One region of the Agromyces silvae genome, then DNA from elsewhere that is predicted to be linked to it. Evidence: riboswitches for the same ligand, from Rfam matches in the RefSeq annotation. Region 1 holds a riboswitch; the other holds the start of a gene.
What was found. Region 1 has a riboswitch for thiamine pyrophosphate ahead of thiM (hydroxyethylthiazole kinase). Riboswitches for the same ligand answer to the same signal wherever they lie in the genome.
Positions count from the first base shown of each region.

Region 2: it holds a riboswitch for thiamine pyrophosphate, as region 1 does, so the genes downstream of both, QU602_RS07295 (ECF transporter S component) here and thiM (hydroxyethylthiazole kinase) in region 1, are expected to answer to the same signal.

Region 1 is NZ_CP133018.1:3,301,645-3,306,055, forward strand. Features, by position in the region: gene QU602_RS15165 ((deoxy)nucleoside triphosphate pyrophosphohydrolase) at 136-564, shown strand; gene glsA (glutaminase A) at 597-1,817, shown strand; TPP riboswitch at 1,962-2,059, shown strand; gene thiM (hydroxyethylthiazole kinase) at 2,042-2,932, shown strand; gene QU602_RS15180 (DUF7715 family protein) at 2,961-3,362, opposite strand; gene cspE (transcription antiterminator/RNA stability regulator CspE) at 3,733-3,936, shown strand; gene QU602_RS15190 (RNA polymerase sigma factor) at 4,000-4,411, opposite strand, start outside.
Region 2 is NZ_CP133018.1:1,586,395-1,590,805, forward strand. Features, by position in the region: gene secA2 (accessory Sec system translocase SecA2) at 1-989, shown strand, start outside; gene QU602_RS07290 (hypothetical protein) at 1,053-1,400, shown strand; TPP riboswitch at 1,469-1,578, shown strand; gene QU602_RS07295 (ECF transporter S component) at 1,615-2,256, shown strand; gene QU602_RS07300 (ABC transporter ATP-binding protein) at 2,258-3,772, shown strand; gene QU602_RS07305 (energy-coupling factor transporter transmembrane component T family protein) at 3,769-4,411, shown strand, end outside.

The sequences.
Region 1 (4,411 bases):
CCGAATTCGCGTGAGACCTCCACATACGGTGTCCACATCGCGCGGCGTACGTTCTCCCGTACTTCGGCAGGAGTACGTTCGAACGTACAGCCCGACCCTGGCTCGACCGAGAACCGTATGCCCCCAAGGAGCCCCATGCCCCACCCGCTGCACGTCGTCGCTGCGGTGATCGAGCATGAGGGTCGCATCCTCGCGTGCCGGCGGCGAGCCGGCAAGGCGGACGCCGGCAAGTGGGAGTTCCCCGGCGGCAAAGTCGAGGAGGGCGAGACGGCGGCGGACGCGCTGGTCCGTGAGATCGCCGAGGAGCTCAGCGTCGGCATCGAGGTCCACGACGAGCTCAGCACCGACGACACGGACGTCGGCGGCCGAGTCATCCGTCTCACCTGCCTCCGCGCCACCCTCACGACGAACCGCCCCACCGCCAGCACCGACCACGACGCCATGCGGTGGGCGACACCGCCGGAACTGCTGACGCTCGACTGGGCCGCACCAGACCTCCCGGCCGTGCGCCTCCTCGCCGGCACGCCGGCGACGAACACCCCCGAGCCATCCCGCGGCTCCTGACCCGCGACGTCCAGAACACCTAGACTGCCCCCATGCCGGTCGACATGACGCATCCCGTCCTGACCACGCTCGAATCCGTGCTCGACACGGCCCGCCCGCTGACCTCGGGCGCGGTCGCCGACTACATCCCCGAGCTCGCGAAGGTCGACGCCGAGTCCCTCGGCATCTCGCTCGTCTCCAGTCGCGGCGATGTGCACGACGCGGGCGACAGCGACATCGCGTTCACGATCCAGTCGGTGTCGAAACCGTTCGTGCTCGCGCTCGCGCTCGACGAGCACGGCCTCGACGAGGTCACGAAGCACGTCGGCCTCGAACCGAGCGGCGAGCCGTTCAACGCGATCAGTCTCGACGCCGAGACAGGTCGACCGCTGAACCCGATGATCAACGCGGGTGCGATGGTCACGTCGTCGCTGATCGCCGGTGCGACCGCCGACGAGAAGTTCGCCGTCATCAAAGACGGGCTCGAACGCTTCGCCGGGCGCGACCTCATCGTCGACGAGGACGTGTTCGACTCCGAGACATCCACCGGCGATCGCAACCGCGCACTCGCCTACCTCGCGCTCTCGACCGGGTCGCTCGCGGCATCCGTCGACGTGGCGACGGCCGCGTACTTCCGGCAGTGCTCGGTCGCGGTCACCGCACGCGATCTCGCGATCATGGCCGCGACGCTCGCGACCGGAGGCGTGAACCCGACCACCCGCGAACGCGTGATCAGCGAAGACGCCGCCCGCTGGACCACCGCGGTGATGACCAGCTGCGGCATGTACGACGACTCGGGCACCTGGATGGTGAACGTCGGCCTGCCCGCGAAATCGGGCGTCGGCGGCGGCATCGTCGCGGTGCAACCCGGGCAGTTCGGCATCGGCACGTTCAGCCCCCGCCTCGACGAACGCGGCAACAGCGTGCGCGGCGTCGCCATGCTCGAAGCACTCTCGAAGCGGTACGGGCTGCACATGCTCTCGCATCGCGGCGAACCGCACTCACCCGTCGGCTCCCTCAGGAGCGAGGAGGGGCGCACGGTCGCCGAACTCCGCGGCGAGATCTACTTCGCCGCCGCGGAAGAGATCTTCACGCGCCTCACCCCGCTGATGAACGACGACGGATGCCTCGTGCTCGACTTCTCCAACGTGACACGCGTCGGGCTGGCCGTGAAAGAGCTGTTCCGCGCGGTGCCGCAGCTCGTCGGCGAGACGAGCTCGGGGCAGCCACGCGCCATCGTCGTCGACCCCGACGGAGTGCTCGACGAGGCGTAGTGCGCGCATTCGCCCGGCCCCATGTATTAGTGTGGCCAAAATGACGGCGGATGGTTCGCTGCGATCGAATTGTGATGCGGGTGGCTGGGGACCGCCGACTGACGGCAGGTTCGCGAAGCGACCCGCCCAGGGCATACACTCGGCGGCAGTGACACGGGGTGCTGCGCACGCGCGCGGCTGAGATCACACCCGTCGAACCTGATCTAGTTCGTACTAGCGAAGGGATGTCGCCCATGCGCGATCGTCTGTCCGTCAACCATGCCCAGCAGCAGCTCGAGCGGCTCAGAGAGACGTCACCGCTCACGCACTGCATCACCAACAGCGTCGTCACGAACTTCACCGCGAATGCGCTGCTCGCGATCGGCGCCGCACCCGCGATGGTCGACATCGTCGGCGAAGCCGGCCCGTTCGCCCGCGTCGCGGGCGGCCTGTTGGTGAACCTCGGCACGCCCACGCCCGAACAACGCGACGCCGCGCGCGAAGCGGTCGCCGGGGCATCCGAAGCGGGCACGCCCTGGGTGCTCGACCCGGTCGCGATCGGCGCACTGCCGATCCGCACCGCGCTCGCGCGCGAACTCGTCGCACACCGCCCCACCGTCGTGCGCGGCAACGCCTCCGAGATCCTCGCGCTCGCGGGCGAGGGAGCCGGCGGCCGCGGCGTCGACGCGGCGGACAGCACGGATGCCGCGACCGACGCCGCCGAACACCTCGCGCGCACCTACGGCTCGGTCGTCGCCGTCTCAGGGCCTGTCGACCTCATCACCGACGGCACCCGCACCGCCCGGATCTCGAACGGCGACGCCCTGCTCACCCGCATCACCGGCGGCGGCTGCGCGCTCGGCGCGATCATGGCGGCCTTCCTCGCGACCGCGCCCGCGCACGACACCCGCGCCGCCGGCACCGGCCACCCCGACGACGTCACCCCCGACGACACCGCGTTCGACGCGACCGTCGCCGCCACACTCGTGTACACCATCGCCGCGGAGCTCGCGGCCGCGCGCTCCAACGGACCCGGCACGTTCGCCACGCAGTTCCTCGACGCCCTCGCCGCCATGACCCCCGCCCGGCTCGGAGAACGCGCCCGCCTCACCGTCACGAGCCTCGCCACCGTCTGAGACGTTCCGCCTACGCAAGCACCCCCGGTCAATTCGCCGACGACCCCGCCTTCGGGGCCGACCGTGCACGGAACTCGAAGAAGCTCCGCTCGAGCACCGTGCCGGTCGGCCACCGCCCGGCGACCGCCAGCATCTCTTCGGCCAGATGCGCCGCGCAGGTCGGCGGCCAGCCGTTCACCGCCGCCCCCGCACGCATCGCCTCCACGATCTCGCGGCGCGACAGATCGGATTCGGTCACCAAGGCCGTCGACGACGGCGCCCCTGAAGTCACCCCGGCGAAGGCCCGGTAACACTCGCACGCCGTCGCGCCTGGTCGCAGCATCGACTCGGCGCACGGGCTCGGGATCCAGGCCAGCTCGCCGTTCACCCCGAAGCAGAAATCGTCGGCGCGCTCGCCCTGCGTGCGTGCCGTCACGGTCAGTAGTCGCATGTTCCATCTCCGTACTCGGCACGAGCAGGAGCAGGATAGGCAGCACCGCCGACATCCCGCGGCTCGCGGCCGCGGCCGCGGCGGAGCGTTTACGCAGGCGTTTCGACTCGTAACATCCCCGTGACATAGCTTTGTCGTACACTGGGCCAAATGCCCTGGCCGTGGCCCTGATGCCACGCAGCGAAACGAAGTGTTATTTCTGGTCTCACCACGCACCCCTTCCGGACGGCCCTCGCCCGTCCGCAACATCGTGCGCTGCGGCGCTGCCGCCTCCTCCTCCCCCTTCCCCCCTCGAAGCTCCACGCCGACGCCGTCGGCGTGGTACCCCCGGGCCACGGCCGTGGTCCTCAACGAAAAGGAAAATGACGACATGGCCACTGGCACCGTCAAATGGTTCAACTCTGAAAAGGGCTTCGGCTTCATTGCTCCCGACGACGGCTCCGCCGACGTCTTCGCGCACTTCAGCGCGATCTCCGGTGCGGGCTACCGCAACCTCGAAGAGGGCCAGAAGGTTGAGTTCGACACCGAGCAGGGCCAGAAGGGCCCGCAGGCTGCGAACATCCGCGCCCTCTAAAGAGCAGCACGAACAGCGGGCCCGCCACGATTCGTCGTGGCGGGCCCGCTCTCGTCTTTGCGGTCACCCGATCGACGCCGCGCGTTGCGCGAGGTACGCACGCACCTCCGGGACATCCGTCATCGCCGCCGCCCGCGCGTACGCATCCCGCGCCTCCGCGTCGCGACCCGCGCGCGACAGCAGGTCGGCGCGGGTCGCCCACCACGGCTGGAACGTCTCCCCCACGGATGCCTCGGGCAGTGCCGCGAGCCCGGCATCCGCGCCGTCCGTGCGCCCGACGACCGCGGCGAGCGCGACGCGCGCCCCCAGGCTCGGCGCCACCGCCACGAGCGCGGTCGAGAGGGCGCGGAGCGCAACCCAATCGGTCCGGCCGGTGCGCCTCCGGTCGATGTGCACCGCCTGGATCGCCGCCTCGAGCTGAAACCGACCGGGCGCGCCGCCGCCAGCCGAGGCCCGACGCAGGTACGCCTCGCCC
Region 2 (4,411 bases), 1.7 Mb from region 1:
TCGGAACGTCGAGTGTTGCCGATTCGGAGCGATTCGCCACTCTCCTGGAGCACGCGGGGGTGACGTGCGAAGTTCTCAACGCAAAGCACGACGCTGACGAGGCGGCGATCATCGCGCGTGCGGGGATGTCCGGCGCGGTCACGATCTCGACTCAGATGGCCGGACGCGGTGTGGACATCCGGCTCGACGATGCCGCGCGTGAACGGGGCGGCCTCCTCGTTATCGGGCTCGGCCGTCATGAGAGCGTGCGGCTGGATCATCAGCTGCGAGGGCGGTCGGGTCGCCAGGGCGACCCGGGCACCTCCACCTTCTTCACGAGCCTGGAGGACGATGTCGTCGTGCATCACATCGATCCAGTCGAGATCGCTGAGGTGGTCGCTCTCGAGGCCGTGCCGTCTCCACGTGCCCTGCGCCTGTACCGGCGTGCACAGCGAGTCGCCGAGGGAAAGGTACTGCAGGCCCATCGGAAGACCAGCGCGTACAACCAGGTTCTCGAGCATCAGCGAGCGGCGACGCTTGCCGTGAGGGACGGTTACCTTGCCGATGACGGGCGAATCGTTGAGCTGCTGACCGAACTGCAGCGGGCTGGCCTGGAGCGCGATCGTGCTAGGCGGCTCAGGCATCCGGAGTGGATCGAGTTCGTCCGTCAGATCGTGCTGTATCGGATCGACGAGGGGTGGGCCGATCACCTCGCGCATATGAGTGACGTGAAAGAGGGCATCCACCTCCGCGCACTCGCCAACGCGGTGCCGCTCGTGGAGTTCACGGTCGAGGCCCGCACGGCCTTCGCAGGCTTCACGGATCACGCCGCCGAGGCAGTCCTGTCGACGCTCCTCGACCTCGACCTCGACCGGCGCCCGGGGACCATCGCCGAGCTCGGCATGCGACGACCGACCTCCACGTGGACATACATGATCGAGGACAACCCGTTCGGCACCGCCGCTGACCGGGTCATCCGCTCGCTCGCCAAACTCATCAGGCCCCGCTGACCGCGCCGAGCGGAGCGAGCGCAAGGGCTGGCCGCATCCAGTCGGCGTAGGTAGCCTGGCCCCATGACGGAACTCGTGGTGGAACTGGCGGACAAGGTCGGCGGCGTCGGCGTGAAGACCTCGTACGGCGATGCGGTCGACATCGGGGGGTCCACGATCGTGCCGGTCGCCCTCGGATATTACGGCTTCGGCGGCGGCAGCGGGTCCGGGTCGATGGATGAGAAGGGCGGCACCGGCGAAGGCAGCGGCGGCGGGGGCGGCGGCGTGTCGATTCCGCTCGGGGCATACATCGGCCGAGGTGGCGATGTGCGGTTCGAGCCGAACCTCATCGGGCTGCTGCTGGCCGCGACCCCGCTCGTCTGGGTCATCGGCAAGTCGCTGCGCTGGATCATCCGCGCCCTGAAGCACTGAGCGCCTGACCGCGGTCGACGCCCGACGCATGGGCGAAGCCCGCACCGGATCGGTGCGGGCGTATACTCATGCGTGAACACGGGAGTCCGGTGAACCGGGCTGAGAGGAAGGTTCCAAACCTTCGACCGTCGAACCTGATCTGGGTCATGCCAGCGCAGGGAGGGCATCGCATCTCATTCCCGTGCCGCTTTCCTTCGAACGAAAGGGCACGACAGTGCACGCAACCACATCCGCAACCACGCCGGCATCGACGCGCACGCCTGGCGGCCGTCGCCTCAGATGGCGGGTGGTCGACATCGTCGTCGCGAGCGTCATCGGCGTCGCGGTCGGCGTCGTCTTCTGGGCGTACGGCGTTATCTGGGGTCCGATCTCGGCCCCCATCTCGACCTTCCTGCCCGGCCTGCAGGCCGCGCCTGCGGCGCTCTGGCTCGTCGCGGGCGTCATCGGCGGACTCGTCATCCGCAAGCCGGGTGCCGCGATGTACACGGAGCTCGTCGCCGCGATCGTATCTGCGCTGATCGGCAGCCAGTGGGGCGGCCTGCTCACGATCGAGGCCGGGCTCGTCCAGGGCCTCGGCGCCGAGCTCGTCTTCGCGATCTTCCTGTACCGCCGTTGGGGCTTCCCCGTCGCGGTGCTCGCGGGCGCGGTGGCCGGGCTCGCGATGGCCGTCAACGACCTCGTGCTCTGGTACGCGGGCTCGGCGCCCGCGTTCGCGACGATCTACATCGTGTCGGCAATCGTCGGCGGTGCGGTCATCGCCGGTGGTCTCGGCTGGCTGGCGGTGCGCGGTCTCGCCCGGACCGGGGCGCTCAGCCGGTTCGCATCCGGGCGGGACGCGGTCAGGGTCACGAGCTGAGGTGACCGCCAACGAGCTGCAACGGCCGGCGCGCGTCGAGGCGCGCGGGTGGGGCTGGCGGCACGGCTCGCGCGCGAGGCCCGCGGTCGAGGGCGTCGAGTTCACCATCGAGCCCGGGGAGCGCGTGCTGCTGCTCGGTCCGTCGGGCTCGGGCAAGTCGACCATCCTGCACGGGCTCGCCGGTGTGCTCGGCGGCGACGACGAGGGCGAGGCGACGGGCCGGCTGCTGGTCGACGGGGTGGATGCCTCGGCGGCGCGCGGCCGCACCGGGCTCGTGCTCCAGGATCCCGACGCCCAGCTCGTGATGGCGAGACTCGGTGACGACGTCGCATTCGGGCTCGAGAACCTCGGCGTGCCGCGGGAGGAGATCGCCCCGCGCGTGCGCGAGGCGCTCGCCGCCGTTGGGCTCGACCTCGCGGTCGACCGGTCGACTGCGGCGCTCTCGGGCGGGCAGCGTCAGCGGCTCGCGCTCGCGGGGGTGATCGCGATGCGCCCAGGCGTCCTGCTGCTCGACGAGCCCACCGCGAATCTCGACCCCGACGGGGTGACCGAGGTCCGTGACGCCGTCGCCCGAGTCGCGGAGCGCACCGGCGCGACGCTCATCGTGGTCGAACACCGGGTGCCCGTCTGGCTGCCCGTCGTCGATCGCGTGATCGTCGTCGGCCGCGAAGGCCGCCTCATCGCCGACGGGCCGGCCGAACGCGTGCTCACCGAACAGGCCGACGAGCTGCGCGCCGCGGGCGTGTGGCTTCCCGGCGAGGCCGCGGCGATGGCCGCACGCCCGGTCCACCCCGCGCTCGGAACCCCTGCGTCGACGGCCGGCACCCCAGAGCTGCTCACCGCGACGGATCTCAGCGTCGCACGCATCTCTGGTCGGCCCGTGCAGACCGGCGTGCACACCGCCGTCCACGAGGCATCCGTGCTCGCCGTCACCGGGCCGAACGGCGCAGGCAAGTCGACCCTCGCGCTCACCCTCGCAGGCCTCCTCCGGCCGGACGACGGCTCGCTCGTGGCATCCGCCCGGCTCGCCGACGGCGCGGCCACCGAGCCGTGGCGCTGGAAGTCGCGGCAGCTGCTCACACGCATCGGGACGGTGTTCCAGAACCCCGAGCACCAGTTCCTCGCGGGCACCGTGCGTGCCGAGCTCGAGGTCGGCCCGCGGGCGCTGCGGCTGCGTGCGGCCGAGGTACACGAGCGCGTCGACCCGCTGCTCGACGCGTTGCGGCTCGCGCATCTCGCGGACGCCAACCCGTTCACCCTGTCGGGCGGCGAGAAGCGCCGGCTCTCGGTGGCCACGGCGCTCGCGACCCGGCCGCGCATGCTCGTGCTCGACGAACCGACGTTCGGCCAGGATGCGGTGACGTGGCGCGAGCTCGTGCGGCTGGTGCGCGAGCTGCGCGAGGCGGGCGCCGGCATCGTGGCCGTCACGCACGATGCCGCGTTCGTCGACGCGCTCGCCGATGTGCGGCTCATGCTGGGTGTCCCCATCGATGCGAGGGCCGAGGTCGCGGTGTGAGCATCGCCGAAGTACGCCCCGGCCTGCCCCTCGCCCGGGTGAACCCGGTCGCGAAGATCGCGGCGACCGTGCCGCTCAGCATCGCGCTGCTGCTCACGCTCGACCCCGTCTCGGCGGGTATCGCGATCCTCTGCGAGATCGTGCTCTTCACGGCGATCGGGCTCGGCCCGCTGCTGTGGTCGGCGCGCACGCTCCCGGTCTGGATCGCCGCACCGCTCACCGGCATCAGCATGGTGCTCTACGGGGCACCGTCCGGACAGGTCTACTTCGACGCCGGGCTGATCCACATCACCGAGGGGTCGGTCGCGATCGGGCTCGCCACGACGGCGCGCGTCGTGGCGATCGCGCTGCCCGCCGTGGTGCTCTTCCTCACGATCGATCCGACGGATCTCGCCGACGGTCTCGCGCAGACGCTGCGGCTGCCCGCACGGTTCGTGCTCGGCGGACTCGCCGCACTGCGGCTCGCCGGGACGTCGATCGACGACTGGCGCACGATCAGCCTCGCGCGACGCGCGCGCGGTGTCGCCGATCGCGCCGTGCTGCGCCGGGGGGTCGGGCAGGCGTTCGCCCTCCTCGTGCTCTCGATCCGCCGCGCGAGCACGCTTGCGACCGCCATGGAGGCGCGCGGGTTCGGTGCGC